One region of the Nonomuraea sp. NPDC047897 genome, then DNA from elsewhere that is predicted to be linked to it. Evidence: riboswitches for the same ligand, from Rfam matches in the RefSeq annotation. Region 1 holds a riboswitch; each other region holds the start of a gene.
What was found. A riboswitch is a leader RNA that binds a small molecule or an ion and turns the genes downstream of it on or off. The one in region 1 is predicted to bind cyclic di-AMP.

Region 1 (3,391 bases):
CATCTTGCGGAAGCCCTTGACGTTGTAGCGGCCCGAGCTCTCCGACTCGATGTCCCACCGCTTCGTGCTCCAGAAGTCCACGGTGATCGACGTGTCGGTGTACGACGTCTTGATCAGCACTCCGTGCCGGGAGTCGTTGCGCCAGCGGAAGTCCGGCTGCGGGAAGGAGACCGTCGACTCGCGGCCCGCCGGGTAGCGGGAGATGTAGTACTGGTGCGGCGTGTGCTGCACGTCCTCGAACCCGCCGAAGAACACCGCGTTGAACATCGTGGTGGCGAACTGCGACACGCCGCCGCCGACGTCGTTGACGAACCGGCCGTTCATGATCATCGGTGCTTCGACGAAGCCGCGCGCCCGGTCGCGCCGGCCGACCAGCCCGTTCAGGGAGAAGGTCTCGCCCGGCATGACCAGGTGGCCGTCCACGATGTCGGCGATCCGGTGGATGTTGGTGACGCGCGGCGCGCAGCACGGGTGGTGGGTGGTGTAGGAGCCGACCTTCTGCCGCACGCCGAGCCGCTTGGCCTTGGCGGTGGTGAGGTCGGGCTGGGCCTGGACGACCGGCACCGTCACCGCGCGCTCGCCGCTCCCGAGGGCGGTGGCGACGGCCTTGGCCAGCCCGTCGGGGTCGATGTCGCGGCCGGCGCGGCTCGGCACCACCTGCGGCTTGCCCTGGGCGATCCGGAACGCGGCGTTCCTGGGGCGCTGCTCCTCGGCGACGAGGTCATCGCGCAGGTCGTCCGCCAGCGTGGAGGCGTCGAACGCGGGCCGCATCCCGCCCCGCCCGTCGGGGACGAACCGCAGGCGGGACGCGAGCTGGGTGCGTGACAGGCTGGCCCGCTCGTCGCCGGCCGTCAGCGTCAGCGGCGCGGCCACCGCGGTCCGTGCGGTGGCAGCGGCGATCTCGCGCACCTTCGCGGCGGGCACCGACGGCGGCGTCGTGCGGACCGGCAGCGTGACCTTGTCGCGGCGGGCGAGGAACGCCTCGCGGATCGCCTGCGCGGCCGCCGCCCGGTCGAGGGCGCGGCCGGCCCTCGGCAGCGTCACCTGCGGCTCCAGCCCGCGGTAGGCGATGGCGCCCTCTCTCGGCTCGCGGTCGATCTTCTTGGCGAGGGCGGCGATCCGCCTGCCCAGCAGGTCGCCGTCCACCTCGACCGCGGGCGGGACCGTGCGGGTACCGAACAGCGAGCGGGCGATCCCGGCCGGGGTGGTGTGGCCGTCCATGGCCCGGGCCACCGTCGCGCCCGCGTCGAGGGTCATGCCGAGGTCCTTGGGCTTCATGGTGACGGTGCGGCCGGCGGCCTCGACCTTCAGCGGCCCCGGCCGGCCGAACTCCTCCTCCAGCCTGGCGCGGGCGGCCTCGGGGGAGAGCCCGCTGATGTCGACGCCGCCCGCGTCGGTGCCGGGCGGCACCTCGCCGGCCAGGGCCAGCGTGGGCATGCCGTACGCCAGCAGGAGGACGGCGAGGATCGCGGCGGCCGCCGCGGCGACGCGGCCTCGGTTGGTGCTGAGGATGCGCTTCATCGTGGGGGCGACCTCGTTCGGGGAGTCGGACGTCCGGCCAGTGTGCCACGGTGCCGATCGGCTCCCGGGCGTCTTTACCCAACGGGGGGAACTGCACCTTCAAACCACTTTCGCCAGGGGAAGTAGGTAAAAACTTCCGCGCTGAACCGCAGGTGGAGCGGGGGGTTCCGAGGTGTGCACCCGGACTTCGCTTGCACCGCTCTATACGCTTCGCTTACGTTTGGGGACACCGAGGCACACGTCCGGCACGTCAGTACCTCCGCCGGGTGATGCCTCGTTCAAACGCCGAGACCGCGTACGCACCGCCTGCATGACAGATCCGCAGGGGGCGGCGCGGCCGCCGAATCCGCGACAGATCGCGGAACCGGGGACCCAATCTCTCATGGGGTGAATCGGCACGCCCGCCACGAGCGGCGTGCCGTAGGGCACTTCCAGGCCCGAATCCGTCAGCTAACCCGGTAGGCGGCATGGAAGCAAGGAGTAAACCCCAGTATGACCATGCGTGACCTCTCCCGTGCCATCGTGCCCACGGACCTCCCGCGGCTGGCCGTCGGCCTCACGATCGCGGCCGGTGCCGTGTTCGGCGCCGTCCCGGCCATGGCCGGCCAGCCGGCCGTCGCGGAGTCGGGCCAGCCGGCCGCCCCGCAGGCGCAGGAGCAGCCGAAGACGGTCGCCGCGGCCTACCACCGGCCGCTGACCGCCGATGCCCTGCTGAAGGTGGCGGAGTCGCAGGTCGGTGTCACGGAGAACGCCGCCGGCGGTGGCACCCCCTTCCACAGCTGGTACATGTCCTCGCCGCGGGCCGCCGAGACCGTCGCCCGTGACGGTGGCAACATCGGCGCCTACGCCAACGCGCCGTGGTGCGCGATGTTCGTCTCGTGGGTCGGCGAGAAGGCCGGCGCCCGCCCCTCGGTCGGCTGGGACGCCTACACGGTGACCTACGCCAAGTGGTTCAAGGCCAACAACCGCTGGGGCTCCACGCCCAAGCCGGGCGCGGTCGTCTTCTTCGACTGGGACGGCAGCAGGAGCATCACCGCGATCGACCACGTCGGCCTGGTCAAGAAGGACAACGGCGACGGCACGATCAGCACCATCGAGGGCAACACCGGCAACGGCAAGGTCGAGCGCCGGGTGCGGCCCACCTCGCAGGTGGCCGGGTACGGCTACCCCGTCCTGCAGGGCTGACAGCCCCCTCCCACCCCCCACCCCTCACGGACGAGGCCCCCGGGCCGAGCAGAGACGTGGACGGGCCGGCGCGTCCGGCCCGCGCGTCCGGCCCGCGCGTAAGGCCATGGTTGACATCTCCTTCAGATAGCTGCACTATCTAGTAACTAGATAGCTCAACTATCCATTAAGGAGCGTCATGCAGTTCCCCCTCGTCCTCCTGGTCGCCCTGCTCACCTTCCGCGGCCTCGGGGCGCTCGGCGTCACAAGGTTCGCCTCGTGGCCGGCCAGCGCCGCCCACGCGCTCGCCGTCATGCTCCTCATGACCGCGTCCGCGCACTTCGTCCCCGAGAGCGTCACGGTCATGCCCAACCACGCCGACCTCGTCCGGATGGTGCCGCCGTTCGTGCCCTTCCCCGGCGTCATGGTCTACCTGACCGGAGTGTTCGAACTGCTCGGCGCCGTCGGACTGGTCGTCGCGGGCACCCGCCGCCTCGCCGCGTTGGCCCTGGTGGCGCTGTTCGTCATGCTGCTCCCCGCCAACGTCTACGCGGCCCTCGCCGACGTGCCGTTCGCCGGCGGCGAGGTGACCCCGCTGTGGCTGCGCGTCCCCGAGCAGATCCTCTACATCGCCTTCGCCCTCTGGAGCGCCACCCGCGCCGCCGCCAAGGGGCGGCCCGCCCGTGACGCCGCGGGGCCCGCCCGT
Region 2 (3,391 bases), on a different contig from region 1:
CTGCTGGAGTCGGAGACCGACAGGGAACTGGTGGCCGCGGCGCGGCGGCTGGTGGTCCCGGCCGACCACACGAAATGGAACACCGTCGGCATCAGCACGATCGCCGAACTCACCGAGGCGGACGTGGTCGTCAGCGACGCGGGGCTGCCCGAGGACGCACGCATGGAGCTGGCCGAGCGAGCCGGCGAACTGATCATCGCAGAGGGGTCGCCGTGAAGCGCACCATCACCCACCTGGCCGACGGCCGTGAGCTCATCTACTTCGACCGCCGCGACGACGCCGACCGCGGCGCGATCGACCGCCGGCCGCTCGATCCCCGGCCGGTCGCCTCGGAGCTGCGCCACGACCCGCTGACCGAGGAGTGGATCGCGATCGCGGGGCACCGGCAGACCCGGACGTTCATGCCGCCGGCCGACGAGTGCCCGCTGTGCCCGTCCACCGACACGCGCCAGTCCGAGATTCCGGCGCACGACTACGACGTGGTGGTGTTCGAGAACCGCTTCCCCTCCTTCTCCGGCGACCTCGGCGCCTACGGCGCCGCCGGAGGGCTGAGTGACGTGCGTCCGGGCGTGGGTCGGTGCGAGGTGATGTGCTTCACCTCCGACCACTCCTCGTCGTTCTCGCACCTGACCGACGACCAGGTCGAGCTGGTGATGGAGGCCTGGGCCGACCGTACGGCGGAGCTGTCCGCGATCGACGGCGTGGAGCAGGTCTTCTGCTTCGAGAACCGCGGTGAGGAGATCGGCATCACGCTGACCCACCCGCACGGGCAGATCTACGCCTATCCCTATGTGACGCCGCGGACCAGGCTCCATCTCGGCGCGGCCGCCCGCTACGCCGCCGCGCACGAGGGCCGGAGCCTGTTCGCCGACGTGCTGGCGGCCGAGCGCGGGGGACCGCGGGTGGTGGCCGCCAACGAACTGTGGACGGCCTTCGTGCCCGCCGCGGCGCGCTGGCCGTTCGAGGTGCATCTCTACCCGCACCGGCAGGTGCCCGACCTGGCCGCGCTGACCGGGGCTGAGCGGGCCGCGTTCGCCCCGCTCTACACCTCGGTGCTGCGGGCGTTCGACGGCCTGTTCGGCGTCGTCATGCCGTACATCGCGGCCTGGCACCAGGCGCCGGTGCGTGAGGGGCGTGACCTGGGCTATCTCCACCTGGAGCTGTTCAGCATCAGGCGTGCGCCCGGCAAGCTGAAGTATCTGGCCGGTTCGGAGTCGGCGATGGGCGCCTTCGTCAACGACGTGCTGCCGGAAGAGGCGGCACGCATGATTCGATCACAGGTAGATCACTAACAGGTTTCTTCTTAGGCTCGCATGACCTTGGATTTACTGTTAATGTCCCTTTCGCACCGGCCGTAACGGCCGGTGCGCCAAAGCCTAATCTCGGGCGCGTCGCCCGTGAGCCGGGGACCCAAGCACCTGGGGTGAATCCACGCCTGTGGTAGGGGAACGCTACTCCCTCCCGAACCCGTCAGCTAACCCGGTCGGCAAGAGGGAGAGGATTCCTACGTGGCGGCTGCGTCCCCCGCGCGTCTTGCCATCGGTCTCACCGTCGCCGCCGTCGTGGCCACCAGCCCGGCGGCGCCCGCGCTGGCCAAGCCCAAGCCCGATGAGACCAAGCTCCGCTCGGAGCTGAAGCAACTCAACACCAAGGTCGACGGACTCATCGAGACGTACAACCTCAAGCGGGTCGAGCTGGCCAAGGCCCAGCAGGCCGCCAAGACTGCCGGGAAGCGGCTCGCCGCCGCCGAGAAGGCCCTGGCCGAGGCCGAGAAGAAGGTCACCGAGATCGCACAGCTGCGCTACCAGAGCGGCCCCCAGTCGCTGCCGACGTTCATGCTGCCGATCAACGGGGCGGGCGCCGCGGTGCTGGAGCAGCTCCTGGCCGAGCAGCAGGCGGTGGTCGACGGGTTCGCCGCCGTCCGGGACGAGAAGAAGAAGGCCGCCGACGAGGCCGGCGCCCTCGCCGCCAAGATCCGTGCCGATCAGGTGACCGTGGCCGGGCAGCGCGAAGAGGCCGAGGACGTCATCGGCGACATCGAGGACAAGCTCGAGGACCTCGTCCCCGTCAGCACCGGCCGCCGCCCGGACGGCACCTGGGCGCCGCAGCTGCCCTCCGGAGCGGACAACATCACTCCCCGCACGCGCGCGATGCGCGAGCTGATCAAGCGGAACTTCGCGCTGCCGTTCACGGTCGGGTGCTACCGCTCGGGTTCGAGCGGTGAGCACCCGCTGGGCCGGGCCTGCGACTTCATGATGAGCTCGGGCGGCAGCATGCCGTCGACCGCCAACCAGGTGCTGGGCGACCGCGTCGCCGCGTGGGCCGTGGCGAACAAGGCGAAGCTCGGGGTCAAGTACGTGATCTGGAAGCAGCGCATCAACCACGGCTCTGGCTGGAGCCCCATGGGGAACCGGGGCAGCATCACCGAGAACCACTTCGACCACGTCCACATCTCGATGTACTGACCCGAAGCATCCCGCGAGCGAGTCTGTGCCGTGGCCGGCGGTCGGCGGCCTGCGCCTGTCAGGAGGGGGACGGTGGGGCGGACGGTGCGGCCGGCGCGGCCGGCGCGCCCGGCAGCCGGGTACCGGCGGGCAACAGCGATTCACACGCCTTGACCGCCGCCCCGTACCTCTGGGACAGGACGTCGACCCGCTCACCCTTGATGTCGAAGTTGACCAGCCCGTCCGAGGAGACCGCGACCTCGGGAAAGCCGGGCAGACCCTGCGAGCGCATGCAGGCGGTGAACTCCCTGCCATCCCCGGCAGGGCCCGTGTCCGGGCTGACCGTCCAGACCGCACCTGCGGCGAGGACGACGGCGGCGGCCAGGACCACCCTTCTGATCGTCGAGCCGAACATTGACGTTTCCCTTCAGTCGATTCCGTCGGTGCCCCCAGAAAAGCCGGGAACCGGTTACAGGGAGGCAACGGCGACGGTTACCCCGCTGTAACGCGTGCGCGGGCATGCTGGGGATCATGAGGGTGTTGGTGGTGGAGGACCACGAGGAGCTCGCCCTGACGGTCGCCGCCGGGTTGCGCCGCGAAGGCATGGCCGTCGATGTGGTGCTGGACGGCCGGGACGCGCTCGCCCGCGCCTCGGCCAACCACTACGACGTGGTGGTGCTGGATCGAGACCTTCCCGGGCTGCACGGTGACGAGGTGTGCAAGTCGCTGGCCGGCACCGGCTGCCCGGCGCGGGTGCTGATGCTCACCGCCGCGGGGACGATCGACGACAGGGTGACCGGGCTCGGCGTCGGTGCCGACGACTACCTTTCCAAGCCGTTCGCCTTCGCTGAGCTGGTCGCCCGGATCCGGGCACTGGCCAGGCGGGCTCACCGCGCCCTGCCTCCCGTGTTCGTCCACGGCGATCTGCGGCTCGATCCGGCCACCCG
Region 3 (3,391 bases), on a different contig from region 1:
CGCAGCTCGATGACGTCGGGGTAGTCGACGTCGTACCAGTCGACGCCCGGCGGCGGATCGAGCCGGTGGGCGCGCGTGTCGAGGCCGCAGCCCAGGTGGAGCACGCTCGCCTCCGGGTGCCCGGCCAGGAACTGCCGGGCCCAGCCGTCGAGGTGCCGGGCCCGCAGCGCCACGGCGGCGGCGGTGCCCCGCGTCATCCCGGTGCGGCGGAAGTCGTGGTCGATCCGCCGGGCGATCTGCAGGGAGAGGGCGTCGGCGAGGATCGGGTACGGCGCGCGGGCGTCGAGCGCCCTGCCGTGGAGCGTGGCGAGGAGCGTGGCCTTCTCGGCGGTCAGCCGCACCTTCTCGGTTGTCACGTCATCACGGTAGTACGCGCGACCGCACCCGTCCCGTCCTCACAGGGCAGTGGCGACCGGCATGGCCGGTGGCGGGGCCTGGCGCAGCTCACGGATGTGCGCCCAGCGCTTGACCCCCTTCGGGTCGGGCCGGACGGCGCCCACGAAGGAGGCGCGGCGTCCGGCGTCCAGGCGTTCCTCCTTGACCACGTCGCCGGTGCGTGGCGCGTGGACCATGTGACCGGGGCGGGAGATCATGCCCACGTGGCCGAGGCCGTTGAAGAAGACGAGGTCTCCGGGCTTGAGGTCCTTCCAGGCGATCTTCCTGGAGTAGGCGCCGTACTGGGAGGCGGCGACGCGGGGGAGTTCGATGCCCGCGGACTGGTAGGCCCGGAGCATGAGGCCGGAGCAGTCGTAGCCGCTCCGGCTCGCCCCGCCCCAGACGTAGGGGGTGCCCTGCTTGTCCAGGGCGTACCTGACGGCGAGCTTCCAGGCGGGGAGCTGGATGTCGCGGGTCCTGGCGCGCTTGATGTCGGCTCCGGTGAGGGTGACGCCACCGGGGTCCGGTGTCGCCGCGGCCACGGGGGAGGCGGTCACGGGGGAGGCGGTCACGGGGGTGGGTGCCGCCGCGGCGGCGGGGGAGGCGACCGCCAGTCCGGCGGCGGTCGTGGCGAGGGCGAGGGCGGGCGTGAGCATGGCGATGCGCGGCACGAGGAGTCCTTCCACACGGCCGGCCGGGTTAGCTGACGGGCTCGGGCCTGGAAGTGGCCCTACGGCACGCGGACGTGCCGATTCGCCCCGAAGGGGGAGTGGGTCCCCGGCTCCGCGCAACGGCTGCGCGGATTAGGCTTGAGGGACTCTAACGAAACGGTCAAAGCACCGCAATACGGGTAAAACGGATGTCCGAGCGTTGAGATCGGGTGTTCGTCAGCCGAGACGACCCGGTAAGGTACCGGCCATGGAGTCGCGCAACACACGCCTGGCAGTGATCCCCGGAGACGGCATCGGCACCGAGGTCGTGGCCGAAGGGCTCAAGGTGCTGGAGGCCGTGGGCGTCAAGTTCGAGGCCACCCACTACGACCTCGGCGCCGCCCGCTACCACCGCACCGGCGAGACGCTGCCCGACGCCGTCCTTGAGGAGCTGCGCGGCTACGACGCGATCCTGCTCGGCGCCGTCGGCGACCCCAGCGTGCCGCCGGGCATCCTGGAGCGCGACCTCCTGCTCCGCCTGCGCTTCGCCTTCGACCACTACGTGAACCTGCGCCCGGTCAAGCTGTTCCCTGGCGTGCGGACCCCGCTGGCCGACACCTCGCCCGAGGACATCGACATGATCGTGGTGCGTGAGGGCACCGAGGGCCTCTACGCGGGCACCGGCGGCACGATGCGGCGCGGCACGCCGCACGAGATCGCCACCCAGGAGTCGCTCAACACCGCCCACGGCGTCGAGCGCGTGGTCCGCTACGCGTTCGAGAAGGCCCGCTCGCGGCCGCGCAAGAAGCTGACGCTGGTCCACAAGACCAACGTGCTCACCTTCGCCGGCGACCTCTGGCAGCGCACGGTCGACCGGGTCGCCGAGGAGTTCCCCGAGGTGGCCACCGACTACTGCCACATCGACGCGGCCTCGATGTACTTCGTCACCCAGCCCGAGCGTTTCGACGTGGTCGTCACCGACAACCTCTTCGGCGACATCATCACCGACCTCGGCGCCGCCATCGCCGGCGGCATCGGCCTGGCGGCCAGCGGCAACATCAACCCCGAGGGTGCCGCGCCCAGCATGTTCGAGCCGGTGCACGGCAGCGCCCCCGACATCGCCGGGCAGGGCAAGGCCGACCCGACCGCCACGATCCTGTCGGCCGCCATGCTCCTCGACCACCTCGGCCTGCGGGCCGAGGCCGCCCGCGTCGAGCAGGCCGTCGCCGACGACATCGACGCGCGGTCGGCGGGACGGGCGAGCCGCACCACCCATGAGATCGGCGACGACATCACCGCGCGAGTATCGAGCTAGGGCCGCCTCAGCTCGACCAAGCGCCTGGCGGTCCGCACCGGACCCGCCAGGCGCTTTTCGCATGCCAAGGGCGCAAAACAGCCCCGTCACCCCTTGCCATCCCAAATGGCGAGACAATAGGAAGTACTGACCGCTGCCGAGCAGTCCAGGCCGGCATCGCGCCACAGCAGAGAGAAGGACGTCCGTCATGACCATCGCTCAGAAGCTCAGCTTCGACGTGCAGCTATCCGACCACGCTCGCACCGCGGCCGAGCGGGAGCAGGTACTGACGAACCCCGGCTTCGGGCAGACCTTCACCGACCACATGGTCGTCATCGACTACACCGACGGCCGCGGCTGGCACGACGCCCGGCTCGTGCCGTACGGGCCGCTCAGCCTCGACCCGGCGACGTCGGTCCTGCACTACGCGCAGGAGCTGTTCGAGGGGCTCAAGGCCTACCGGCAGGTCAACGGCTCCATCGTGGCCTTCCGCCCGTACGCCAACGCCGCCCGTCTCAACCGCTCGGCCGTCCGCATGGCGATGCCCGAACTGCCGGAGGAGACGTTCGTCGAGTCGCTGGAACTGCTCGTCCAGACCGACCGCGACTGGGTGCCGACCACCGAGGGGCACAGCCTCTACCTGCGGCCCTTCCTCATCGCCACCCAGGTGGGCCTCGGCGTCAACTACCCCTCGCGCACCTACTCCTACATCGTCATCGCCTCCCCGGCCGCCTCCTACTTCAGCGGCGGCATCAAGCCGGTCTCGGTGTGGCTGTCGACCGAGTACACCCGCGCCGCCCCCGGCGGCACCGGCTTCGCCAAGTGCGGCGGCAACTACGCCGCCGCCTTCGTCGCCCAGCGTCAGGCCGTCGAGAACGGCTGCGACCAGGTCGTGTGGCTGGACGCCGGGGCGCACGAGTACGTCGAGGAGATGGGCGGGATGAACCTGTTCTTCGTCTTCCGCGACAAGCTCGTCACCCCGTCGCTCACCGGGACGCTGCTGCCCGGCATCACCCGCGAGTCGATCCTCACCCTGGCGGCCGACCTGGGCCTGGAGACGGAGGAGCGCCTG
Region 4 (3,391 bases), on a different contig from region 1:
CACATCAACGCCTACGACATGGAGCTCTACCTTCGCATCGCGATCGAGCTCTACCTCAAGCGGCTGGTCGTCGGCGGCATCGAGAAGGTCTTCGAGGTCAACCGCAACTTCCGCAACGAGGGCGCCGACTCCACGCACAACCCCGAGTTCACCATGCTCGAGGCCTACGGCACCTACCTCGACTACCACGACATGGCCGACCTGACGCAGCGGATGTACCAGAAGGCCGTCGTCGCCGCGCTCGACACCACGGTGGTCAGGCACGGCGACACCGAGATCGATCTCGGCCTGGAGCGGTGGCCGCGCGTCCCCCTCTACACCCTGGTCTCCGACGCGGTCGGCGAGGAGGTCACCACCGGCACCCCGCTGGAGCGGGTGCGCGTGCTCGCCGACAAGCACGACGTCCACTGGGACCCCAAGTGGGGGCAGGGCAAGGTCGTGCAGGAGCTGTTCGAGGAGCTGGTCGAGCACAAGCTCGTGCAGCCCACGTTCGTCATGGACTACCCGCTTGAGACCTCGCCGCTCGCCCGCACCCACCGCGACGACCCGCTGCTCACCGAGAAGTGGGACCTGATCGGGTTCGGCACCGAGCTGGGCACCGCCTACTCCGAGCTCAACGACCCGATCGAGCAGCGCCGCCGCCTGGTCGAGCAGTCGCTGCTGGCCGCCGGCGGCGACGTCGAGGCCATGCAGCTCGACGAGGACTTCCTGCAGGCCCTGGAGTACGCCATGCCGCCGACGGGCGGCATGGGCGCCGGCATCGACCGGATGATCATGGCGTTCACCGGCCGGAACATCCGCGAGACGATCCTCTTCCCGCTGGTCAAGCCGGCCCACTGAGCGCGGGCGGCGGGGCACTCCGGTGTCCCGCCGCCGCCCGGATGGCGCCTCAGTCGGCGACGCGGACGGCTCCCGCGTACGGACGCCGGGCGATCGAGGCCACGCGCACCACGTCACCCGTGCGCGGCGCGTGGACCATCAGCCCGCCGCCGATGTAGATGCCGACGTGGTGCAGGTCGTTGTAGAAGAAGACCAGGTCGCCGGCGCGCAGCTCGTCCTTGGAGATGTGCCGGCCGGCGGTCCACTGGCTGCCGGTGTAGTGCGGCAGCGAGATGCCGACCCGCTGGTAGGCCGCCATGACCAGGCCGGAGCAGTCGTAGGAGCTGGGCCCCTCGGCGCCCCAGACGTACGGCTTGAGCTGCTGCGTGAGCGCCCAGCGGGCGGCCTCGGCGGCCTTGCCCGAGCCGACCACGGGCAGGCTGACGCGCGTGGCCCTGGTGCCCGGCCGGCCGGCTTCGCCGACCGCCCGCCGGTAGAGGTTGCTCTCGACCTTGGCGACCATCTTCACGATCTTGGCACGCTTGGCGCTGAGGTCGCTGACGAGCTCGCCGACCTCCTCCATGTGGGTCTTGGCCTCGTCTCTGGCCCGCCTGGCCGACTCCATGGCGTCGAGGACCTGTTTGAGCTGCTCGGTCTGCTGCTGGGCCAGCGCGTAGGAGGTGGCGGCGTGGTCGAGGAACCGCTCGGGGTCGCCGGCGCTCAGGAAGGGCAGGGCCCGCCCCATGACGCCGGAGATGTACTGGCTCTCGACCATCTGGGCGGCCTTGGTCCGCTTGGCCGCCAGGTCGGCCTCGCTGGTCGCCAGCGTCTTCTTGGCGGCCTCGGCGGTCTTCTGGGCGGTCTTGAGTTTCTCCCGCTGGGCGTTGTACTGCTCGGCCAGCTTCTCGATGTCCACGTGCATCTGCTCGACCTGCTTGGCGAGCGAGTTGAGGGACGGCTCGGGATCGGCGGCGGCCGGGGCCGCCCCGGCGCCGGCGAACAGGGCCGTGGCGGCGACGAGGGCGGTGCCGAGTAGGGCGAGACGGCGCGGGCCGGTCTGATGCGGAGGGCGGGCGTGGGTGCCCGCTGAGGTCCTCTCGCGACCGCGCGTACGCTTCACCAATCGGCTCCTCTCATCGACGCCTACCGGGTTAGCTGACGGGTTCGGGCCGGAGCAGCCCTACCGAGCCGGAGCTCGGACTCACCCCAGATGGCGCACCGGCCACCGGCGGGTCCCCGGTTCCCCGCACGGGGATTGGGCGCGTCTCCACGCGGGACGCGCGGGTGACATCGTCGCTGGACACTAGTGCACGTTGGGTTGGTGCTCAACCAGAACTGCCAAGTCTGTAGAGGTTCAGCCACCGAAGAGTCACAAGGTGGTGTCCTGTCCCTTCACCCATGGGCGACTTTACGCCCTGTTTGCCCGTGGTTGGGTCGCAGGTGGGGTGACTCGTGTAGGCCAGAGCGATATGCCGGATGGAGCGGACAGGTGGGATTTTGGTAGGAGCCGTAATGGGATCTGTACGCTGGTAACCCATGGAGCAGGTCGCCGAAGTGACAGTCCCTGACACCGAAGTCGTGGTGCGGCGCGCCCGCACGTCCGACGTCAGGACCATCAGGCGCCTGGTCGACACCTACGCCGGTGCGGGTCCACGCCTTCTGGAGAAGGCCACTGTCACGCTGTACGAGGACGTCCAGGAGTTCTGGGTGGCCGAGCGGAGCGGGCAGGTCGTCGGGTGTGGCGCGCTGCACGTTCTCTGGGAGGATCTGGCCGAGATCCGCACGGTCGCCGTGGACCCCGCGTCCCGGGGCCTGGGGATCGGCCACCGGATCGTCTCCGCGTTGATCCGCACGGCGAGGGATCTGGGGCTCAGGCGGGTTTTCTGCCTGACTTTCGAGGTCGACTTCTTCGCCAGGCACGGGTTCCGTCCGATTCAGGGCACCCCCGTCTCACCCGAGGTCTATGCCGAACTCCTGGCCTCGTACGACGAGGGTGTGGCCGAGTTTCTCGATCTCGAACACGTCAAGCCGAACACCCTGGGCAACACCCGCATGCTGCTCCACCTGACATCGGGTGACACGGGCCTTGACCAACAGGAAAGGTGATTGTTGATACCTATGTCGATACGTTGGGCAGCACAGGCATGTGTCCTGACACGTGCCACACGCGCACGCGAAGCGAGGTGACACGGTGAGCACCGGACAGCCGCCGTATCCACAGGACGATTCCGGCGAGCACGCTCCCGGGTCGCCCCCCTACGGACAGCACAACCCCAACCGCCCCCACGGCGAGGCCGACCCCGACGCGACGATCGTGGGCTACCGGGCCGACGACTACGCCCAGCCCGGCTACGGGCAGCAGGCGCAGTCCCAGCCCGGCTACGGCCAGGCCCAGCCCTCATACGGCCAGCCCGGCCAGCCCCAGCAGTACGGCCAGCCCGGCCAGCAGTACGCGCAGCCCGGCCAGCAGTACGGGCAGCCCGGCTACGGCCAGCAGGGCCAGTCGCAGCCCGGTTACGGTCAGCAGGACCCTTCCGGGCAGCAGTACGCGCAGCCGGGTTACGGCCAGCCG

Region 2: another riboswitch for cyclic di-AMP. It lies ahead of ACGF0J_RS37280 (hypothetical protein); the one in region 1 lies ahead of ACGF0J_RS27390 (CHAP domain-containing protein).
Region 3: another riboswitch for cyclic di-AMP. It lies ahead of ACGF0J_RS23305 (C40 family peptidase); the one in region 1 lies ahead of ACGF0J_RS27390 (CHAP domain-containing protein).
Region 4: another riboswitch for cyclic di-AMP. It lies ahead of ACGF0J_RS29770 (NlpC/P60 family protein); the one in region 1 lies ahead of ACGF0J_RS27390 (CHAP domain-containing protein).

Annotation. Positions count from the first base shown of each region.
Region 1 is NZ_JBIDCC010000013.1:49,114-52,504, reverse strand. It holds gene ACGF0J_RS27395 (VanW family protein) at 1-1,521, opposite strand, end outside; cyclic di-AMP (ydaO/yuaA leader) riboswitch at 1,850-2,001, shown strand; gene ACGF0J_RS27390 (CHAP domain-containing protein) at 2,014-2,706, shown strand; gene ACGF0J_RS27385 (hypothetical protein) at 2,885-3,391, shown strand, end outside; gene ACGF0J_RS27380 (TrkH family potassium uptake protein) at 3,391-3,391, opposite strand, start outside.
Region 2 is NZ_JBIDCC010000028.1:21,485-24,875, reverse strand. It holds gene ACGF0J_RS37290 (DeoR/GlpR family DNA-binding transcription regulator) at 1-216, shown strand, start outside; gene galT (galactose-1-phosphate uridylyltransferase) at 213-1,292, shown strand; cyclic di-AMP (ydaO/yuaA leader) riboswitch at 1,364-1,504, shown strand; gene ACGF0J_RS37280 (hypothetical protein) at 1,509-2,465, shown strand; gene ACGF0J_RS37275 (hypothetical protein) at 2,524-2,859, opposite strand; gene ACGF0J_RS37270 (response regulator transcription factor) at 2,976-3,391, shown strand, end outside.
Region 3 is NZ_JBIDCC010000010.1:133,423-136,813, reverse strand. It holds gene ACGF0J_RS23310 (class I SAM-dependent methyltransferase) at 1-356, opposite strand, end outside; gene ACGF0J_RS23305 (C40 family peptidase) at 396-1,046, opposite strand; cyclic di-AMP (ydaO/yuaA leader) riboswitch at 1,050-1,195, opposite strand; gene ACGF0J_RS23300 (3-isopropylmalate dehydrogenase) at 1,294-2,340, shown strand; gene ACGF0J_RS23295 (branched-chain amino acid aminotransferase) at 2,528-3,391, shown strand, end outside.
Region 4 is NZ_JBIDCC010000014.1:251,705-255,095, reverse strand. It holds gene lysX (bifunctional lysylphosphatidylglycerol synthetase/lysine--tRNA ligase LysX) at 1-840, shown strand, start outside; gene ACGF0J_RS29770 (NlpC/P60 family protein) at 890-1,939, opposite strand; cyclic di-AMP (ydaO/yuaA leader) riboswitch at 1,945-2,091, opposite strand; gene ACGF0J_RS29765 (amino-acid N-acetyltransferase) at 2,356-2,925, shown strand; gene ACGF0J_RS29760 (RDD family protein) at 3,011-3,391, shown strand, end outside.